4 regions of the Pseudoalteromonas sp. UCD-33C genome follow, and region 1 is predicted to be linked to each of the others. Evidence: predicted binding sites of a transcription regulator. Region 1 holds the regulator's gene; each other region holds the start of a gene.
What was found. The regulator sigma-54, encoded in region 1, starts transcription at its own class of promoters, with help from an activator protein. The targets are predictions, from matches to a motif close to GTTGGCACGNNNNTNGNNT.
Positions count from the first base shown of each region.

Region 2: the regulator sigma-54 is predicted to act here: its motif matches at 3,511-3,529, upstream of AOG26_RS12680 (TorF family putative porin).
Region 3: the regulator sigma-54 is predicted to act here: its motif matches at 2,804-2,822, upstream of glnA (glutamate--ammonia ligase).
Region 4: the regulator sigma-54 is predicted to act here: its motif matches at 3,151-3,169, upstream of flgJ (flagellar assembly peptidoglycan hydrolase FlgJ).

Region 1 covers NZ_LJTB01000001.1:616,796-622,452, forward strand. Annotated here, with positions in the region: gene lptB (LPS export ABC transporter ATP-binding protein) at 1-485, shown strand, start outside; gene AOG26_RS02720 (RNA polymerase factor sigma-54) at 601-2,097, shown strand; gene hpf (ribosome hibernation promoting factor) at 2,125-2,412, shown strand; gene ptsN (PTS IIA-like nitrogen regulatory protein PtsN) at 2,416-2,868, shown strand; gene rapZ (RNase adapter RapZ) at 2,869-3,714, shown strand; gene AOG26_RS02740 (HPr family phosphocarrier protein) at 3,728-4,000, shown strand; gene mgtE (magnesium transporter) at 4,212-5,570, shown strand; gene AOG26_RS02750 (YgiQ family radical SAM protein) at 5,649-5,657, opposite strand, start outside.
Region 2 covers NZ_LJTB01000006.1:11,858-17,514, reverse strand. Annotated here, with positions in the region: gene AOG26_RS12695 (efflux RND transporter periplasmic adaptor subunit) at 1-847, opposite strand, end outside; gene AOG26_RS12690 (YIP1 family protein) at 896-1,606, opposite strand; gene AOG26_RS12685 (aldo/keto reductase) at 1,777-2,670, shown strand; gene AOG26_RS12680 (TorF family putative porin) at 2,735-3,412, opposite strand; gene AOG26_RS12675 (hypothetical protein) at 3,701-4,867, opposite strand; gene AOG26_RS12670 (helix-turn-helix transcriptional regulator) at 5,019-5,219, opposite strand; gene AOG26_RS12665 (hypothetical protein) at 5,228-5,647, opposite strand.
Region 3 covers NZ_LJTB01000010.1:18,480-24,136, forward strand. Annotated here, with positions in the region: gene glnL (nitrogen regulation protein NR(II)) at 1-605, opposite strand, end outside; gene AOG26_RS16135 (DUF4124 domain-containing protein) at 686-1,207, opposite strand; gene glnA (glutamate--ammonia ligase) at 1,341-2,747, opposite strand; gene typA (translational GTPase TypA) at 3,256-5,079, shown strand; gene AOG26_RS20800 (hypothetical protein) at 5,239-5,544, shown strand.
Region 4 covers NZ_LJTB01000003.1:256,186-261,842, reverse strand. Annotated here, with positions in the region: gene AOG26_RS09290 (flagellar basal body rod protein FlgF) at 1-396, shown strand, start outside; gene flgG (flagellar basal-body rod protein FlgG) at 418-1,206, shown strand; gene flgH (flagellar basal body L-ring protein FlgH) at 1,222-1,905, shown strand; gene AOG26_RS09275 (flagellar basal body P-ring protein FlgI) at 1,918-3,012, shown strand; gene flgJ (flagellar assembly peptidoglycan hydrolase FlgJ) at 3,207-4,175, shown strand; gene flgK (flagellar hook-associated protein FlgK) at 4,189-5,657, shown strand, end outside.

The sequences.
Region 1 (5,657 bases):
GCTATCTGCCACAAGAATCGTCAATTTTTCGAAAGTTAACGGTTTACCAAAACTTGATGGCTATTTTAGAAACCCGCAAAGATCTAAACAAAGCAGGTCGCGAAGAAACACTAAATAGCTTACTCGATGAATTCAGCATCCAACACATTCGCGATAGCCAAGGTATGGCGCTGTCAGGTGGTGAACGCCGCCGCGTTGAAATTGCCCGTGCATTAGCCGCTAATCCTAAATTTATTCTTTTAGATGAGCCTTTTGCTGGTGTTGATCCGATTTCAGTGTTAGATATAAAGAAAATTATTGAGCACCTAAAAAATCGTGGTATCGGTGTACTAATTACTGACCATAATGTTCGAGAAACCCTTGATGTTTGTGAAAAAGCCTACATTGTTTCTCATGGGGAGCTAATTGCATCAGGCACACCTGAGCACGTATTAGCAGACCAAACTGTACGCGATGTATATCTAGGCGAGCAATTCAGGCTGTAACCATTACGCCAGCGACTAGAGCATCTGCTAGACTAATAACAATGACAATAAATCGATAATGACTTAACTGTGTTTGCACAGTTATCGATAACTTTAAAAGGATTGTTAGGGATACATGAGGCAATCATTACAGCTGCGCATGGGCCAGCAACTTACAATGACTCCACAACTGCAACAAGCTATTCGTTTGTTGCAGCTCAGTACATTGGATCTCCAGCAAGAAATTCAAGAAGCGCTTGATAGTAATCCCCTACTTGAAGTGGAAGAAGCGGATTACAATGAAGAAAGCACCGGCAAGAATGAGCAAAAAGCGGAGTCTGACGATGTGCAAGTCAGCGCGTCTGCCGAAGAAGCACCTAGCGAGTACGAGCAAGAAAGTAGTGATGCTCTCAATAAAGACACCGTAAGCGATGACTTAGCCATGGATGTTACTTGGGATGAGTACATGAGTGCCGCCCCTTCAACATCATCAGGGCCAATGCCTGAAGATGAGTCTATCTATCAAGGTGCATCAACCGAAACTCTTCACGAATACCTAATGTGGCAATTACAGCTCACGCCATTTAGCCCTACTGATGAAGCGATTGCTGTCGCAATTGTAGAAGCTATCGATGATTCAGGTATTTTAACGGTAAGCTGTGAAGATATCGTCGAAAGCTTTAATCAAAATAACGATGAAGAAGAAATCGAACTTGATGAAGTCGAAGCGGTCTTAAAAAGAATTCAGTTATTTGATCCTGTGGGTATTGGCGCGCGCAGTTTACAAGAATGTCTGTGCATTCAGCTACGCCAATTCGATGCCGATACGCCATATTTAGCTGAAACTAAAATGGTTTTATCTGAGCATATCGAATTATTAGCGAGTCGCGACTATCGAACTTTGATGAAAAAGACTAAGCTTAAAGAAAACGAGCTTAAAGAAGTGATGACGCTCATCCACAGCTTAAACCCTAAGCCTGCGGATAGCATAGTACGCGAAGAGTCTGAGTACGTCATACCTGATGTATCAGTGAAAAAAGTAAAAGGTCGCTGGGTAGTCGAGTTAAACCCAGATTGTATGCCAAAGATTAGAGTGAACAGCCAATATGCAGCTATGTCTCGCTCAGTTAAATCAAGTAGCGACAGCCAATTTATTCGTTCTCACTTACAAGAAGCAAAGTGGTTTATTAAGAGCTTAGAAAGCCGTAACGATACGCTATTAAAGGTGACCAACTGTATCGTTCAACAACAACAAGCTTTCTTTGAACATGGCCCTGAAGCAATGAAGCCGATGGTGCTAAATGATGTTGCTGAAATGGTCGAAATGCATGAATCGACGATTTCACGGGTAACAACGCAAAAATATATGCATACCCCACGGGGTATTTTTGAGTTGAAATATTTCTTCTCAAGCCATGTCAGCACCGAAAATGGTGGTGAGTGTTCTTCTACAGCAATACGCGCTTTAATCAAGAAGTTAGTCGCTGCAGAAAACTCAGCTAAACCATTGAGTGATAGCAAAATTGCAGATATATTGGCTGAGCAAGGAATTAAAGTAGCTAGACGTACAATTGCAAAATATCGTGAGTCTCTAGCAATACCTCCGTCTAATCAGCGTAAGAGTCTGATTTAGACGTTTTACATAGAAGGAAAAATGCTTATGCAACTAAATTTAACTGGTCGTCATGTAGAAATCACAGATTCATTAAGAGACTATGTAAACACCAAGTTTGCGAAACTAGAAAGGCATTTTGACCATATTAATAATGTTCATGTCATTCTAGATGTAGAAAAATTAAGCCAAAAAGCAGAAGCAACTTTACATGTAAACGGAGGCGAATTATTCGCTTCTACAGAACATCAAGATATGTACGCAGCCATTGACTCACTGGTCGATAAACTTGATCGCCAAGTCATTAAACACAAAGAGAAATTAGCTCGACATTAAATTATGAAACTAAGTTCACTTACTAACCAGGACTGCAGCAAAGCTGCGGTCCTTTTTAATAGCAAAAAAAGAATTCTTGAATATATCAGCGAACTGGCCCACCAGCAGCTTCCTCATTTATCGCAACAAGATATCCTAGATGCTTTACTCAACCGAGAAAAACTAGGTAGCACCGGCATTGGCCGAGGTATTGCTATTCCACATGGCCGAATGAGCGGCGCAGATGAGCCTCATGCATTTGTGATAGTGAGTGAATCCCCTATTAATTTTGATGCAATTGATAATCGTCCAGTTGATATTTTTGTGGCACTCATCGTACCAGATGGTGACTGTCAGCTTCACCTAAAGACCTTATCAACAATTGCTGATAGACTTAAAGATAAAGAGTTTTGTAAACAGCTGCGTAGTGCTACTACCGATCAGCAACTGTTTCAGGTCATATCAGCAGAGGCATAAATGGAATTAATAATTATCAGCGGTCGCTCAGGCTCAGGTAAATCGGTCGCTTTACGAGTACTTGAAGACTTAGGCTATTATTGCGTTGATAATATTCCGGTTAATTTACTGCCTTCGCTCGTACGTAGTGTGTCTGATAACTACGATAAAATAGCGGTCAGTATCGACGTACGTAACTTACCGAAAGAGCAGCAAGAATTTAATGATATTCTTGAGTACCTGCCAGGTTTCGCAAACCCAACACTATTCTATTTAGACAGTGATGACCAAACTCTGATCAAGCGCTTTTCAGAAACACGCCGCTTGCATCCACTATCTATTGATTCTTTGCCGCTTGATCTGGCCATTAAACAAGAAAAAATCCTGCTTGATGTGTTGATCACTCGCGCTGACTTTATGATTGATACCACTGATCTAAGTGTTCATCAGTTAGCAGAATCAATTCGCGAAAAGATTTTAGGTAAAAAAGATAAAAAGCTAATTATTACTTTTATGTCGTTTGGCTTTAAGCATGGTATTCCAAAAGAAGCTGACTACGTTTTTGATGCACGCTTTTTACCTAACCCACACTGGGAACCTGATTTAAAGCCACTAACTGGCCTTGATCAACCAGTAAAAGATTACCTAGCTAGCCACAGCATAGTGCAAAAGTTCACTTGGCAAATACAAACCTTTGTGCAAACTTGGTTGCCACATTTAGAGCGTAATAACCGCAGTTACCTGACCATTGCTATTGGTTGCACCGGCGGCCAGCATCGCTCTGTTTACTTAGCGCAAACAATTGGTGAGAGCTTTGCCAAAAGCCATGCTAATGTAAAAATTCGCCACCGCGAACAAGACATTTAATTAGGCACCAACAATGCACGCTGAAGATACCTTTTTAATTCAAAACAAACTTGGCTTACATGCTCGTGCTGCTACTGTTTTAGCGCAATTAGCACTGCAATTTGATGCCAAAATTACGCTTTATCAAGATGATAAAGAAGCTGAAGGCGACAGCGTGTTAGCATTAATGCTACTTGAAAGTAGTCAGGGTAAAGAAGTTCGCGTTGTGTGCGAAGGCCCTGACGCCGATGCTGCATTAACGGCAATCGGCGAATTAATTGCACAACGCTTCCACGAGCAAGAATAGCATTTGCTAAGACTTCAAGGTTTACGGTAAACTTAATTCGGATATTTAAAATTCCCTTTAAATATCCTACTTTTATATCGCTCGCTTTTCTAAATTACAAAACTCTTAATAAATTTATCGCAGTGCGACGATATCTCTGCAAATACACTACAAAGCAACTATGCTGTATTTGCTTAGCCTATTTAAACTTTTTTCAGTTGTAAGGACGCCAATGCCAGAAGCCTTTGAACAAGATTACCCACTACAACAACTCAAACAAGTGACCAAGTCACTCAATAGTGGTCAATTTGTTCAAGTGCGCGGTATGTTAGCCAAAACGGCACCTTGTGATACAGCCCTTTTACTTGAATCTTCTCCCCATAAAATTCGTCGTATGCTTTGGCAGCTGGTTGATCCAGATGTCCGTGGTGATGTTCTAGAAGAACTCTCTGAAGATGTACGTCTTGGCATTATTGCCCAGATGGAGCCTGAGCACATTGCTGCTGCCACTGAAGATATGGACGACGATGACTTAGGTGAGGTTTTACGTAGTCTTCCTGATACCGTATATCAAGACGTTGTCAGTGCCATGGATTCGCAAGATAGAGAGAGAGCAACTCAAGCACTTTCTTATCAAGAGCGCTCAGCCGGTGCCTTGATGAACAGCGATACGGTCACCATTCGTCCTGACGTTACTCTCGATGTTGTACTGCGCTATTTACGCTTACGAGGTGAGCTACCAGAGGGTACCGATGACTTATATGTAGTTGATAAGCATAACTGCTTTTTAGGCGCGCTTTCATTAACTACATTGCTGACCAGTCCTTCAGATAAAATTGTTCGTGATTTAATGGATGAAGACTGTGAGTCAATCCTAATCTCTATGGATGAAAGTGATGTAGCGCAACTGTTCGAGCGTCACAACTGGATTTCAGCGCCTGTTGTGGATGATAACGCTCACTTGCTTGGTCGTATTACCATCGATGATATCGTTGACGTAATCCGTGAAGATGCAGAGCACAGCATGCTAAGCCTCGCTGGTCTTGACGACGAAGAAGATACCTTTGCGCCAGTGCTAAAAAGTTCGCAGCGTCGCTCTATTTGGCTTGGGGTTAACTTATTAACCGCATTGTTAGCAGCCATTGTGGCAAGCTTTTTCGAAAACACCTTAGCAATCTTGCCTATTTTAGCGGTACTCAATGGTATCGTCCCTTCAATGGGGGGTGTTGCGGGTAGCCAAACCCTAACTCTGGTTATTCGTGGTATAGCGGTTGGTCATATCAACCAAACCAACCAACGCTTCTTATTACTTAAGGAGTTAGCGATTGGCGCACTGAATGGCATTATTTGGTCGATATTAATTGCTGGTGTGGTTGCCCTATGGCAGTGGGACTTTAAACTCGGCGCAGTGCTGGCCTTTGCAATGTTTATGAATCTTGTTGCCGCTGGTATTGCGGGTGCGAGCATTCCATTAATTCTTAAGAAAATGAAAATTGACCCAGCCCTTGCAGGGAGCGTAGTGCTGACAACCGTCACTGATATTGTTGGTATCTTTGCCTTTTTAGGCACCGCGACTTGGTTATTGATCTAATACCAATTCGCAATAATACTTAGTTAAGCGAATTGGTATAAATAAAAACGGCCCTTAAAGGGCCGTATTTATATCTATTTACTTTGC
Region 2 (5,657 bases), on a different contig from region 1:
CAAGCAGTACTTTGACTTTAAATGATAAGCCCTGAGAACCGGCTTGATTTTTTGCTGATGTGCCAATGTTTATTACTTTGCCAGTGAAAGGTTGATTTGGGTAAGCGGCGGCATAGATATCTGCATGTTGGTCTAATTTGATACCGGCAATATCGGTCTCATCCACTCGAAGCTCGGCTAATATTGCGCTTGGATCAGCTACTAGCATCAAGTCTGAGCCAATAATGTTAGTTGTTCCCGCAATAACAGTTTCACCTTCTTTAATATTTACCGAAGCAAGTAGGCCACTCATTGGAGCGCGAAACACGCTTTTATTTAAACGGTCTTCAGCAATCAATAACGATGCTTGGGCTTGGTTGTAAGCTTCACGTCTTGCTTCAATATCTATTTTTGCTAAATCGCGGGCATTTTGTAGGTTTTCATACACTTCTTGGCCTGCAAGGCCCACTTCATAAAGCTCTTTCTGGCGGCTTAGTTGACGCTCGATATTTTTTAATCGGGTTTCGCTATGCTTTATATCGATTTCGGTCGCGCGAAGCACGGCCTTGTTGCGTGCAACTTCAGATTCAAACGCGGTCGTATCTAGGCGCATTAAAATATCGCCCTCAGTGACACTTTCGCCTTCTTCAACAAACACTTTCGCTACACGGCCTGTCACTTCTGAGCGCAGTTGCACTTGGGTATTAAACACGAGGTTGCCAGAGGCTAAAATTGAATCGGCAATATTGCCTTGTTCAACTTCTGCAATATGCATTTCTGGTGCATCTTTATTGCCTGTGACTTGTTTTGAAATCAGTAAAGCGACAAATGCTGTAACAGCGAGGCCAATAATAATGGCTTTTTTCATGTTACTTCCTTGGTAGTTAAGAGCGGCATATCGCCGCTCAAAGCAGAATTAAACGAGAGCGATTACAGTCCAAATACCGTAAATAACAATACTTGGTAGAGCTGCAAACAGTAGCGCTTTATTGAAAGTGAAATTAGTCCAGCTCTTTAAACCGATAGCTGCGATGAAAATACCCCAAATAGAAAAGATATTGAGACTTTCAAGTAAGGTGTAGAATGGGTGGCCAATTTCTAAACCAATTAAAAGTTGGTTAATCGAAGCATAGTTAAATAACGTCTGTGAGATTTGGTCGGTACTCGCAGTTAATACTAAGATGAGTAAACCAAGACTTGAGATAATCATTGGCATCATGGTCCACACACCAAAGCCATACCACGCACCATAACCGTAGTTAGCTTCTGGATCTTGCTTAGATACAAATAGGTAGTAGCCTGCCATTAGAGCATTAATAACAGCCAAACCAATGATGCCACCAAACATAGCAAACCATACTTGCATATCTATGGTTTGCTCCATGCTTTGGCGAATCATTTTTTGTTCTGCAATGGTGGCATCAACACTGGCAGCAGCCACTTGTTGATCGATTAAAAACTGCGGGTCAGCTTTATTGTAAAAAGCAAACATGCTGGCAGCGAGGATGCCGGCAAGTAAAATAAAGGCAACAAAAGACCAACCTTTTGCTTCCTTTAAACCATTAAAGGCTTTGCTCGGGCTGATAAAAATATCAACCAATGCGGTCATGACATTTGATGATTTCATTTTTTATTCCTTGTTTTATAACATTTGTTTTTAGGTACTAAAATATCCTGTTTAGTAACAAATTAGCAATTTGTTTTGTAACTGTATGTTAACAGCTGTGATTAGTAAATCTGTGATATGGTTAAAGGATTAATTTGAGTCGAATTTATTAGGAATAGTAGGTCGTTATGGTGAATAGCAATGGTCGTTGTATTGATGAGTTGGTATTAGGATTCTGGCGCTTGTTAGATTGGCAGATAACGCCACAGCAATGCTTAAGTTTTTTAGAAAATGCAATTGAGATGGGTGTGTCACATACCGATCATGCTGACATCTATGGTGAATACGGTTGTGAAGCCGAATTTGGTAAAGCACTTAAACTAAAACCAAGTATTCGTGATGAAATCAAAATAATCACTAAATGCGGTATTAAGCCTGCGTTTGCCAGCCTAGGATTACAAGGCAAAGCAAACCATTATGATTCAAGTGCCGCGCATATAATTGCCTCAGCACAGCAGTCACTTAAAAACTTTAACACTGATCGTTTAGATGTATTACTTATCCATCGCCCTGATTACTTAATGAACGCCGATGAAATGGCACAAGCATTTAATACCTTAAAAGCAAATGGTGACGTGATTGATTTTGGTGTATCTAATTTTACCCCATCGCAACTTAGCTTGTTGCAGTCGCGTTTAGATTTTGAGCTTGTGACTAATCAAATTGAGTTTTCACCTTACGAAATGAAAGCCCTTGATGATGGTAGCTTAGACCAATGCCAATTGCTCGATATCAAACCTATGCTTTGGTCACCATTAGCTGGGGGTCGTATATTCTCAAGTGATGATGAAAAAGCGGTGCGTTTACGTGCAGTGTTGGAGCAAGTTGGTGCTGAAATTGGCGCCACAGCCATTGATCAAGTTGTTTATGCTTGGCTGTTAATGCACCCAAGTGCACCGTCTGTGGTACTTGGTACGGGTAATATTGAGCGTGTTAAATCAGCTGTTGAAGCTAAGCAGCTTACTATGAACCGTGAACAATGGTATCGCATTTGGCAAGGCTCAACCGGGCATAGTGTGCCTTAATATATAGCCCAAAACGAGAAAAGGGCCTTAACGGCCCTTCGTGTTGCAGCAAGTAACACATTCTTTATAAAGTGAAGTCAACCGCGTAAGCGACATACACTTTTAGATCTGAACCATCAATGTCGTTGTCTGAAAGACCGAAAGTAAAGCCGTCTTTCGACACTGAAACACCGTAGTCGATGATGTCATCATCACCAATGAAATCCCCTGAGTAATGACCTAAGTGTAGGGCCATTTCTGCACCGGTACTGCCAACAGGGAAACTGTAGTCAGCATTTAAATATAGAGAGTCACCAAAATCTGTACCGTCACCGCTTGCTGCTGATGTTGCTAGGACTGCTGCACCAAAGGTGAAGCTACCCATGCTAATGCTACCGTAGATTTCTGAGAAGTCTGCATCTGTGTAAGACGCTGCATCTGGGTATGCATAATAAATGTAGCCAACATCGTAGCTAAAGGTTTCATTGATTTCACCGCCAAAACCAGCATAAAGGTCTAGCTCGTAAGTCATGTCGTCAGCCCAGCTAGCATTCGATACCCAAGTACCCGCATAAAAGCCAGATTCACTTGCGTAGTCGATACCACCTTGGATTGCAGCATCACCACCGCCTTGCTCTTGACCACGCCATAAGTAGTTTGAAGTTGCCGCAGCGTTTGCTGTAACTTCTGCATAGCTATATGTTGAGCTCAAAGTTAATAGCGCAAGGGCGCTTGCTGCGACCGTTTTTTTTAGTTTTAGCATGTTTCTGTATCCTGTTGTTATGTTGATTTTGTCCCATTTTCAGATTGCAGTCTGGTTATTATTTGAGGACATTTTCTATGTGTTGTCTGGATACGATATTGCACTGGTTGTGCCAAGTTAATTCCGAGCGGGATATTTTATGCTTAAAGGCTTTAAAAACAGGCTTTTAAACTTGTTTAATTGTGAAAAGGATGGTTATTTGAATTGTTCATGCGCACATGTGTGGTGCAAAAAATAACCCGGTTGCACAATTGCGAAGCAACCGGGTTTTGCTTATTTGAGAGTAACTTAGCCGAAAATTGCACGCATTAGAGTAATGGTTTCTTCAACACTGCGGCCTTTTTCAACTTCACTGATGATTGAATCGCGCTTAGCTTTGATATGTTCAGGGATATCATCACTTGCTAATGCTCGGTCCACCAGTATCTCTGCTGATTCTTTGCCACGGCGTACGGTCTTTTTACCTGCTGAGCTTGTGGTACTCTTAGGTTTGTTTAACAACTTAATATAGTTAGAGTTATCAGCGGTACTTTTATCTGCATAATAAAAGAAGCTAGGCAATAGGGCTTTGATTTCAACCAGAGATTGTTCAAGCTCATTTGCTGCACTGGCCATTTTGAACCAAGGCATGCTATGTATTGCTTCGACAACATCTTGCCAGTAGCGCTCAAAATCACGGTTATTAAGCTTAGTAATGCCTAATGCCGCACAAAGGGCATCAAGTTTACTATTTACGATTGGTGTAAACACGTCAGGTCGGCGCATCGCAAGCAAGCGAGTAGCAGGAGCAAGCGTTGGCTTTTCATCGCTGCCATTAAATGCCATGAAGTAAGCAACCATAAAATGCTGATAATGTTCTTGCGTTACTTCACCCTCAAGTGGAATGTGTACAAGCGCCTCATCGAATGCACCTGGCAAATCACTCAACATTTGGTGGAAACCTTTTGCGTTCTTAGTAGAAGCAAACCATTCAACGTCGAAGTTATAGCTGCTTGGATCAAGCGAGGCACTGTGTTTACCTGAAAACGCTAAACGGTCTTCTGGGATCATCTCTTTTAGGGATTGCGATTTAATTGCGGCAATGTAATTAGCTAAGCGTAGTTGCTCATCAAGGGCTACAAGCTCTTTATGCTGCTCGATGAAGCCTGCAATAACAGGCCATGGCGCAACCCTTAATGTTTTTAACTGCAAAAAACTGATTGCAGAAATTAATAAGTCATGAAGTTTTTTAAGAGTGGGTAATTGCTTATCTTCTAACAGATCGTAGTTAATGCGATCACGGCTTGCACTTAATAGCTCATAGCACCAACCTAAAAAGTCTTCAGGGTGGTTTTCTACTTTAACTGCCATAAGGTTTAAGCTGATATCAGAGGCTTGCTTGAGGATATTTTGATAAATTTGACTTTCTTGCTCGCCAAGCGCCATTTTTGACGGTGAAATAAGCAGTTTCTTCATGCTTAATCGATACTCCAGTTTTGACCAAATTGGGTTGTTTAATTTTAGTACACAGGGTGCAAAAACAACAGGGTCGTGCATCATACCGAAGTAATGGAATGATGCAATCTTACTGATAATTTATAAGTAAGATTGCGGCTGATGTGGTTTATTAATCATTGTCATCGAGTGTAAATAATTGCTCAACACTGAGTTCAAAGTGAGTAGCAATTTTTAACGCGATAATCACCGAGGGTATAAAGCGGCCGGTTTCAACTGTGCTGATGGTTTTACGTGATACTGCAATGGCATCAGCAAGTTCTTGCTGCGATAACCCCTTATCTTTACGAAATTTAGCGATATTATTTTGCACTTTTATACCTAGTCTCTACTTTGCCAAAGAATTGATACGCCATATATCAAACACATCAAAGCAAGGTAAAATGTGGCCATCATGCTATGAGATACATTTAAAGCAAGTTCATCAGACAATAAAAAAATAGCCCCCATGCTAGAAAGCAATCCAAGCACTACATGTTTATAAGCGATGGTATCAATCGTATTTAAAAATTCATCCTTATACGTAAGGCGATAACCAAGTTTCCATGTAAATCCCCCTCTAATTACAAACATAAAGAAAGATCCTAAAAATGCGGTACCGCCAATAAACAGTAACGGTGCTGATGTTTGCTTGAGCATTGGGTAAACACTAATAATTAATAACGTGACTCCCATGAATATTGAAAACCATGCGTTATGACTCATAAACTTTTCTTCTGTTTTGATATCTTGCTTAGACATAATCGTTTCC
Region 3 (5,657 bases), on a different contig from region 1:
TTATGTGGCAATTGATTCGGACCAAGTAAGCGGTCCACAAGCTCGCGTAAACGGTCTGCTTGTTCAATGATTAATTCGGCACATTGATCACGTTCTTGCTGATCAACCTCATATTGCAATAATTGCGCCGCTCCGCGAATTCCACCTAAAGGATTTTTAATTTCGTGTGCCAAACCGCGAATTAGATTTCGTGCTGCTTGATACTGATGCATTTGGTTCGAAGCTTGATCGTGGCGAATTTCATCATCCATTTGGCGGCATTCAAACAAAATATAATTTTCATCATTGCTGCTTATTCGTCGCGTGCTAATGGTCAGCTTGGCATGGCGAGAATCGACGAACACCACGTCAGCTCTATGCTGGTGGCAATCAACACCATCGAACAACGAATACTGAGCAATGCGTTTTAAGTCTATTGAGTGGTAATTGAATAGGTTATCGAACGGTTGGTTGATAATGCGCTTGGGTCCTAAACCTAAAAGCTCACTGGCGCTATCGTTTGCATAAACCAGTTTAAAATCTCGGTCGAGTAAAATGACAGCAGTACTTAAATTTTTCCAAATACTGTCGAGCAGTTCAGAGTTAAAATGTGTTTCACTGAGCATGGTTGCACCATTTTAGTGCGTTTCAATTTAGTGCAGCTTAGCATACTCTTTTTACTTTGCGAGAAGTCATGCCAAAAACCTTAGTTTCCGCCATAAATTGAGGTTCTGTGCATGAAAAAGGTGCTGACTGGGCTAACCGAAACGAGTTTATTATTAGCATCATAAAGTTTAGCTTGTAATGTGTGTTCTCCACGCTCGACCTCTCTTAGTGCAAAGGTCGTGCTATTACTTGGTGCACCATGAGGATTGCCATCAAATAAAAGTTGTACTTTAAATCCGTTTTCAAAGCGTGGGTTAATTCGGGCGGTGACATACACTGAACCGGTATTTTCTCGCACGGTCGCTTCATTAGCAGGAGAAGCAATACTGACTTTAAATTTGACTGGTGTCGCACTTGGTGCGCTATCAAGTATGCTGGTGTCGGTAGCTGGCATGGTCAGGTTTTGGGTATTCATCTTTACTTCGGTAGCGCCAGGGCGCGGTGTATCAGAAAATACTAAAACGCCGTTTTTATCTTTCCAAGAATACACTTTCTGCGCTGCGCTATAGCCAAAAAAGCTTATAAAAATCAGCGGTAGTACCAATAAAGTTGTGCTTTTCACCCTGCAACCCTGCATTTTTTAATCTAAATAAAACTGTAGAGTAGAACCCGCTCAATTACCATTAAAAAAGCCCGCAGAGCGGGCTTGAGAACACACATTTATTATCTTTTAGATAATTCTGCTACAGCGTGTGTTACACGCTGTAGTACATTTCGAACTCAACTGGGTGAGTTGTCATGTTAAGTTTTTCAACTTCTTGACCTTTAAGCGCGATATATGCATCGATTAGGTCATCAGTGAATACGCCACCTTGAGTTAAGAACTCACGGTCAGCGTCTAATGATGCTAGTGCTTCAGATAAAGAAGATGCAACTTGTGGGATCTCAGCTGCTTCTTCAGCAGGTAGATCGTATAAGTCTTTGTCCATTGCATCGCCAGGGTGGATCTTGTTTTTGATACCGTCTAGGCCAGCCATAAGCATTGCAGAGAATGCTAAGTATGGGTTAGCTGTTGGATCAGGGAAACGAATTTCGATACGACGTGCTTTTGCAGACGGTACCACTGGGATACGGATTGAAGCAGAACGGTTACGTGCAGAATATGCAAGCATTACTGGTGCTTCGAAGCCTGGTACTAGGCGCTTGTATGAGTTAGTTGATGCGTTAGCAAATGCGTTGATTGCTTTAGCGTGCTTGATGATACCACCGATGTAGTAAAGAGCTTCTTCAGATAGACCAGCGTATTTGTCACCAGCGAAGATGTTTACGCCATCTTTACCTAGAGATTGGTGGCAGTGCATACCAGAACCGTTATCACCTACGATTGGTTTAGGCATGAATGTCGCTGTTTTTCCGTAAAGGTGAGCCATGTTATGGATAACATATTTCATCTCTTGAATTTCGTCAGCTTTTAATACCATTGTATTGAAGCGCGTTGCGATCTCATTTTGACCTGCAGTTGCTACTTCGTGGTGGTGAGCTTCAACTACTTGACCTAGTTCTTCAAGAACTAAACAAGTTGCTGAACGCCAGTCTTGTGATGAATCAACAGGAGAACACGGGAAGTAACCGCCTTTAACACCTGGACGGTGACCCATGTTGCCACCTTCGTAATCTTTATCTGAGTTCCAAGCAGCTTCTACAGAATCGATTTTGTACATAGAACCAGACATGTCTGATTTGTATTTAACGTCATCAAAAAGGAAGAACTCTGGCTCTGGACCGAATAAAACAGTGTCAGCAATACCAGTAGAACGCATGTACTCTTCAGCGCGTTTTGCAACAGAACGTGGATCACGCTCATAACCTTGAAGTGTTGAAGGCTCAACTACGTCACAACGTACGATTAGTGTAGCTTCTTCAGAAAACGGGTCCATTTTCGCAGACTCAGGAACAGGCATAAGTACCATGTCTGATTCGTTGATACCTTTCCAGCCAGCAATTGAAGAACCGTCAAACATTTTGCCGTCTTCGAAGAAATCTTCATCAATTTGATGATGAGGAATAGAAACATGCTGTTCTTTACCTTTGGTATCAGTAAAGCGTAAATCAATGAACTTAACGTCATTTTCTTTGATAAAATCTAAAACCGATTGTGACATGTGTCCTCCAATTGTTGGGTTTTATTTTTTGCTGCATTATTGCTTTTCGCTTATATAAGCTGGTTTCGTGCCATGTTTTTAACACCTTGTTTAGACTTACAAAAAACAAACAAGGCTTTGTTTTGTTAACTTTTGTTGCACTAAATTGGTGCGTAAAAAGATCATTCTGGTGCGTAAAAAGTGCGACCTTGTTTTGCACAATTATTGAGCGTGCCAATTTTTCTGTTATGAACACGATTTAGTGCCAAAATATGGTTCAAAAACGAAAATTTCGCCAGTTTTGAGCTCAGATTCACTTTAATTTTCATAAATTTGTCATTTATAAAACAGATACTTATAAAAAGCTTGAAGAAAGTTTATAAATTTATATTGGATAAACTTTCATCCATGCCATTATTAAGGGATAATATGCGCCCTTTTAAATCCTATGCTGGGACATCTGGTGAAAACGCAGGTGAGTGCGTAGATCTTGCAGGATCAATGAGATTCAATTTCTCTGAGAAAAAATATGAGCATCGAAAAGTTAAGAAATATAGCGATTATCGCCCACGTTGACCACGGTAAAACAACTTTGGTTGATAAACTGCTTGAGCAATCAGGCACATTAGAAACGCGCGGCGGTAACGAAGAGCGCGTAATGGACTCAAACGACATTGAGAAAGAGCGTGGTATTACCATTTTAGCTAAAAACACAGCTATCTCTTGGAACGACTACCATATCAATATCGTAGACACCCCAGGACACGCCGACTTCGGTGGTGAAGTAGAACGCGTACTTTCGATGGCTGACTCAGTATTACTACTTGTTGATGCTCAAGAAGGTCCAATGCCGCAAACGCGTTTCGTAACGCAAAAAGCATTCGCACAAGGTTTAACACCGATTGTTGTTATCAACAAAATCGACAAACCAGGCGCACGTCCTGACTGGGTTATGGACCAAGTTTTCGACTTATTCGATAACTTAGGTGCAACTGATGAACAGTTAGACTTTAAAGTAATCTATGCATCAGCTATCAACGGCTGGGCAACAATGGATTTAGACGAGCCATCAGAAAACATGGAACCAATGTTCCAGATGATCGTTGACGAAGTATCTCCACCGGATGCAGATCCTGAAGGTGCTTTCCAAATGCAAATTTCTCAGCTTGACTACAACTCGTACATCGGTGTTATCGGTGTAGGTCGTATCAAGCGTGGTACTGTTCGCCCTAACCAACAAGTAACAATTGTTAGTGCAGATGGTACTAAGCGTAATGGTAAAGTTGGCCAAGTAATGAGCTACTTAGGTCTTGAGCGTCATGAAGCAGAGTCTGCAGGCGCGGGTGACATCATTGCTATCACAGGTCTTGGTGAGCTGAAAATCTCAGACACTATCTGTGATGTAAATACCGTTGAAGCATTACCACCGCTAAGTGTTGATGAGCCTACAGTAACAATGACGTTCTCTGTAAATACATCACCATTTGCTGGTAAAGAAGGTAAATTCGTAACTTCACGTAACATCCTTGAGCGTTTACAAGCTGAGCTTGTTCACAACGTTGCATTACGTGTTGAAGAAACTGACAACCCAGATAGCTTCCGTGTTTCTGGTCGTGGTGAGTTACACTTAGGTATCTTAATCGAGAACATGCGTCGTGAAGGTTACGAGCTTGCTGTATCTCGTCCACAAGTAATCCTTCGTGAAGTTGATGGTCAAAAAGAAGAGCCATACGAAACACTTACAATCGACTGTCAAGAAGAGCACCAAGGTTCTATCATGGAACAAATTGGTCTTCGTAAGGGTGAACTAACAGACATGTCTCCAGATGGTAAAGGCCGTGTACGTATGGACTTTATGATCCCAAGCCGTGGCTTAATTGGTTTCCAAACTGAGTTCATGACATTAACGTCTGGTTCTGGTCTTCTTTACCACACATTCGATCACTATGGTCCACACAAAGGCGGTACTATCGGTGCTCGTAAGAATGGTGTAATGATTGCAAACGCAACAGGTAAAGCACTTACTAACGCATTATTCAACTTACAAGACCGTGGTAAGTTATTCATCGGTCACGGTGTTGAAGTTTACGAAGGTATGGTTATCGGTATCCACAGCCGTGACAACGACCTAACAGTAAACGCGCTTAAAGGTAAGCAACTTACAAACGTTCGTGCATCTGGTACAGATGAAGCACAAACACTTGTTCCACCACTAAACTACACGCTTGAACAAGCGATTGAGTTCATCGATGATGACGAGTTAGTGGAAGTGACACCTGAAAACATCCGTATCCGTAAGCGTCACTTAACTGAAAGTGAGCGTAAGCGTGCGAGCCGTCAAGCTAAAGACTAATAAGGTCTTTTAGTTTTACAAAATTAAAACCGCCGTATTGAAAAATACGGCGGTTTTTTGTTGTATGATTAGCTCTCAGCTCTCAGCTCTCAGCTCTCAGCTCTCAGCTCTCAGCTCTCAGCTCTCAGCTCTCAGCTGTCAGATCGAATGGAAGATTAAATGTTTTTTGGGTATGAGTTTTATTACTGGCTCGGATGGTTAGCGATAACAGTTCTTGCTGCAAAGAAATATGGCTATCTAGGCTTGTTCATTGCGCATTGCATCATTTTTGTGAGTGTATTTGCTAGTGACTTACGCTATGTGTCGCAACTAATATCCCAACCTGAGTGGGATGGTAATCCTGACCTTGATATTATTTTTCTTGTTGGCGTAATATTTCGTACTATAGTGATTAATGTTTTATTGCTACCGACAGGAATTTTAGGAAAATATTTCCATAACAAAGTTAATACCACTGGAATTTAGCCTAAGCTAATTTTCTAGGAGTAAATTGTTCCAACATTGCTATCAGAATTGTAGCTTTACTTATTTTGTTTGTATTTCTAACCTAGTTAATTAGTTTATTGAGCAACTCGCAA
Region 4 (5,657 bases), on a different contig from region 1:
GAAGGTGGTCCAATCATTTTGCCATTACCTATCGAGAAAGTTGAGTTTAGTGAAGACGGTGCTATTCAGGTTCGCCCACAAGGTGCGCCAGCTAACTTTTTGGAAGTGGTTGATCGCTTAAAAGTGATTGAGGCTGATAACACTCAGCTTGAAAAAGGTAATGACGGTTTATTTCGACCAAAAGAAGACATGTTGGTCAATGACCTTTGTGGTTTTTGTGATATTTCACCAAACGTAAAGGTACTGTCGGGTACGCTTGAAATGTCGAACGTAAACCCAGTGCATGAAATGGTCGACATGATCAGCAATCAACGCCAATTTGAATTACAAGTTAAATTAATGAAAACAGCCGAAGAGCTCGACGAGCGTCAAGATCAGCTGTTACGCATTGTTTAAGATGACTGAGAGGGTAGAGTTATGAATCCTGCATTATGGATCAGTAAAACCGGGCTTGACGCCCAGCAAACCGATATTTCGGTGATCTCAAATAATCTCGCAAATGCCAGCACGGTCGGTTACAAAAAAAGCCGCGCCGTATTTGAAGATTTACTATATCAAAACATCAATCAACCAGGTGGCCGTTCATCTCAAGACACTGAAATGCCATCGGGTTTAATGCTTGGTGCCGGTGCAAAAGTGGTTGCTAACCAAAAGAACTTTTCACAAGGTAACATGCTTACCACAGAAAATTCATTGGACTGGATGATCTCAGGTCCTGGCTTTTTTGAAGTGCAATTACCAGATGGCAACATTGCATACTCACGTAATGGTCAATTCACCACTGACGAAGATGGTCGCATTGTAACTTCTGGTGCGGGTTTTCCATTACAGCCAGAAATGAACGTACCAGACGATGCACAATCAATTACTGTTTCGCAAGACGGTGAAGTGTCGGTACGTATTTCAGGGCAAGCAGAGAACGTGGTCATTGGTCAGCTAACAATTAGTGACTTTATTAATCCATCGGGTCTTGAACCTATGGGGCAAAACTTGTACACAGAAACTGCTGTGAGTGGCGCACCTGTGCAAGGGAACCCAGGTATCGATGGTTTAGGTACTGTGGTTCAAGGTTCACTAGAAACGTCTAATGTGAATGTAACAGAAGAACTCGTTAACTTGATCGAAACGCAACGAATTTATGAAATGAATTCAAAAGTGATTTCAGCGGTTGATGAAATGCTTAGTTACATCAATCAACAGCTTTAATGGGTAGGAGGCAGCATGCGTAACATTATCTTAGTCACATCGGCAGCATTAATGCTGGGTGGTTGTATGACAACGCAAAATCATCATGTGGTTCAGGATGACCCTTACTATGCGCCTATGTATCCGGAGCCAACAACAGAGCCAATGGTACCAACGGGTTCGTTGTTTGATAGTTATTCAGCAGATGACTTGTACTCAGATAAAAAGGCATTGCGCGCGGGTGATATCATCACGGTTAAATTGCAAGAATCAACGCAAGCCACCAAAGCGGCAAAAACCGAAACCGACAAAGAAACGGACGCTAGTTTAGACCCTGTTATTGGGCTTGGCGGTAATCCAGTTAACATTGGCGGTGATAGCATTCAGTTTGGTATTGGTTCTGGGGCATCGTTTAAAGGTGATTCAAAGTCTAACCAATCAAATAGCTTATTTGGTGATATATCTGTCAATGTGATGCGTGTTCTACCGAACGGAAATTTGGTTATTCGCGGTGAAAAATGGCTCACTTTGAACACCGGTGAAGAATTTATTCGCCTTGAAGGTTTAGTTCGTCCTGAAGATGTTCAAGCAGATAACACGGTCACATCAAACCGTATTGCTAATGCGCGAATTCAATACTCAGGTAAAGGGCAAATTCAAGAAACGCAAAGTGCAGGTTGGCTGTCTCGTTTCTTTAGTAGTTCGCTTTTCCCATTTTAGAGGAATAAAGTCATGAATGGGTTTAAATACATCATCGCTCTTTGCTTAATTAGCCTGCAGTTTTCTGCACAGGCTGAGCGAGTCAAAGATGTATCTATGGTTGAGGGCGTGCGCGCAAACCAATTAGTGGGTTATGGTTTGGTTGTCGGTTTGCCCGGCACAGGTGAACAAAGCCGATTTACTCAACAAAGCTTTAAAGCTATGCTGAATGGTTTTGGTATTACCTTACCTGATAGCTTAAAACCTAAGATTAAAAATGTTGCCGCTGTGGCTGTACATGCAGAGTTACCGGCATTCAGAAAACCCGGTCAAACCATTGATATTACGGTTTCATCTATTGGTAGTGCGGGTAGTTTACGTGGCGGTACTTTATTACAAACCTTCCTAAAAGGGGTTGATGGCAATACCTATGCGATTGCACAAGGCAGCTTAGTCGTTGGTGGTCTAGGTGCTGAAGGGGCAGACGGTAGCCGTGTAATTATTAACACACCCACAGTGGGTCGTATTCCAAACGGTGCCATTGTAGAACGTGCTATTAAGAGCCCGTTTATGCAAGGTGACTACATTACCTTTAATTTAAATCGTCCTGATTTCACAACGGCTAAACGCTTAGAGCAAACGATTAATGATTTAGTGGGTCCTGACAGCGCTCAGGCAATCGATGCAGCTTCAGTACGAGTGTTAGCACCGCGTGATGCTTCTCAACGTGTTGCTTATTTGTCGACACTTGAAAACTTAGAGTTTAAGCCAGCAGACACAGCAGCAAAAATTATTGTGAACTCTCGCACAGGCACAATAGTGATTGGCAAAAACGTGAAGCTACAGCCAGCGGCGATTACACATGGTGGTTTAACGGTCACCATTGCTGAGCAGCAAAATGTGTCACAGCCAAATGCTTTAAGTGATGGTGAAACTACCGTTACCAATCAAAGTATTATTGATGTGAACGAAGATGATTCACGTGCTTTTGTATTTAACCCGGGTGTTAATCTTGATGATCTCGTGCGTGCAATCAATGAAGTTGGGGCCGCACCGGGTGATTTAATGGCAATCCTTGAAGCTTTAAAAGAAGCGGGGGCGATAAACGGGCAACTGGTTATCATTTAAATTAAAACGCGCTTTCGAGCGCGTTTTTTGTTTTAGTATTTCTTAAATCATTTAGCACACAAACATCAGCCAAAATCTTGGCTCTGAAGTTACTCCATTCCTGTATCAGTTATTAGCCATTCATTTATAAAGTTTTTTATTGGCGCAATTTTTGCATTTTAATTTTCATTATTAACTATTGTGTCAAAAAGCTGATGGATACAAATCATCTCGACAAGCAAAACTTTTTTGATTTAGGCAACTTAGACTCATTACGTCAAAATGCCTTAAAAAGTGATGCCTCTAGCGATGCGTCAAAAGAGGCGCTGAAAAAAGCGGCGGCACAATTTGAATCTATCTTCACTCAGATGCTACTTAAAAGCATGCGCAAAGCAAATGAAGCGTTTGAAGATAAAGACAGCCCATTTAATTCAAGCGGCGTTAAATTTTTTGAAGAGATGCATGACCAACAAATGTCGGTTGAGCTTTCATCAAATGGTTCGCTCGGCCTAGCTGACTTGATTGTTCAGCAGCTCTCGCCAGACGGTAAAGAGTTTACACCAGGTTCTGTACTAAGAACGACGGCTGACTTTGATAGTGATAAACGCGCAAGCGGTGTCCTTAATAGCACTACTGAGGCTAAGGCTAAACCACAAGCTGTCGAGGATACATCAGCGAACGAGCAATCAGAAAACCGCTTTGAAGATGCTGAGTCTTTCATTAGCTCTGTTTGGGAGCACGCTAAAAATGCGGCTGAAAAAATTGGCTTAAACCCAGCTGTGATGGTTGCTCAAGCAGCACTTGAAACGGGCTGGGGTAAACACATCATCAGTAAAGCTGATGGCACAAGTAGTAACAACTTATTCAATATTAAATCGGATAGGAGCTGGCAAGGTGATAAAGCAAGCAAAGTCACGCTTGAGTTTGAACAAGGTGTGCCAGTTAAAAAGCAAGCAAGTTTTCGCTCTTATCAATCGATTAAAGACAGTGTGAACGACTTTGTGGATTTTTTAAATGAAAACCCACGTTATCAAGAAGCACTTAATAATACCGCAGAGCCTGCAGCCTTTTTAGATTCGTTACAAAAAGCAGGCTATGCAACTGATCCAAATTATGCCGATAAAATTAAGCAGGTATTGAAGCGCGTTGAGCTTCAAAGCGTCGCTGCTTCATTGGTACGTTAAGGAGTAGACCCTCATGTCATTTAGCTTATATGACATAGCAAATGCCGGTGTAAGAGCTAACTCTGAGCTTTTACAAACCACCAGTAAAAACATCGCCAACGTTAATACCGAGGGCTATGTGCGTGAGCGTACTGAGTTCACAACCATGATCGATAACCAAGTCGGCCGTGGTGAAACGTATCGCTTACTAAATGAATTTGCACAAAAGCAATTAAATAGAGATACCTCTAATAAAGCGTTTTTTGATCAGTTTGTAACTGAAGCAAGCCGTGTAGATAGCTTGTTTTCAGAAGAGTCAAACAGCTTATCAACGAGCGTAAATTCGTTTTTTAACAATGTACAAGAAAGCTTAAATCAACCGTCATCAACAGTAGCTCGTTCACTGGTCATGACGGATGCACAAAATTTGATTGATCAAATGGACAGGTTATCGAGCATTGTGGTTGACCAAAAAGCAGTAGTAAATGAGCAGCTAGAAATCTTTTCAGATGAAGCAAATAACCTGATCCAAAATATCAGTGATTTAAATACCAAGATTGCTTCGGTTCATGGTACTGATCGTGAGTCAGTATCAAGTGGTTTATATAATGAACGTGATAAAGCAATTCGTGATCTATCTGAGCTGATTGATATTGAAACACTCGATGGTAATAACGGCGAGAAACAAGTGTATTTAGGCTCTGGTCAAGCACTTGTCATGCAAAGTGGCACATTTAACCTGTTTTCATTCAGTGGCGATCCTGATCCGAACTTTAAAGAATTAAAACTTGATATAAACGGCGGCAAAGCCGTGCCGCTTGAAGTTGATGTGAGTAAATTGAAAGGCAAAATTGGTGGCTTACTGGCATTTCGTGACGATATTTTAGTTCCAGCGCAAAACCAACTTGGTCAAATGGGCTTAGCATTAGCCGATGCCTTTAACCAACAAAATAGCTTAGGTATGGACGCTAATGGTGAAATTGGTGGCGATATTTTTGCTATTCCAACGGTAGATGCGTTTGGTTATCAAGCGAATACGGGCACATCAACAATGACGGCAACCCTTGAACCTGGTAAAGGCAGCGAATTGCCAGCAAGTGATTTTATTGTGACCTATACAAGCGCAACCACTGTTGAGATTCAGGCAATTGATAATAAAGGTGAACCCATTGGCACCGCATCTACAGCGAATGTGACTGCCGGTGTGATTGACTCATCAACTATTACGGGTGGTGAAGCGTTTGGTTTACAGCTCAACGTATCAGGTGCTGCAAATACTGGTGACCAATTTATGGTTAAGTTGAACTCTCAGGCTGCAACTAGCTTAGAGCTTGCAACTGAACGTCCTGAAGATTTAGCGTTAGCATCACCTATTCGAACTGCGAACGATATCAATAATACCAGTGATGCAAGTATTTCTGCTGGCACAGTGTCCGATATTGACAACTCAACGGGTATTACCGTGGGTCCCCCACCGAGTTTGGCGAATGGCGATATCACACT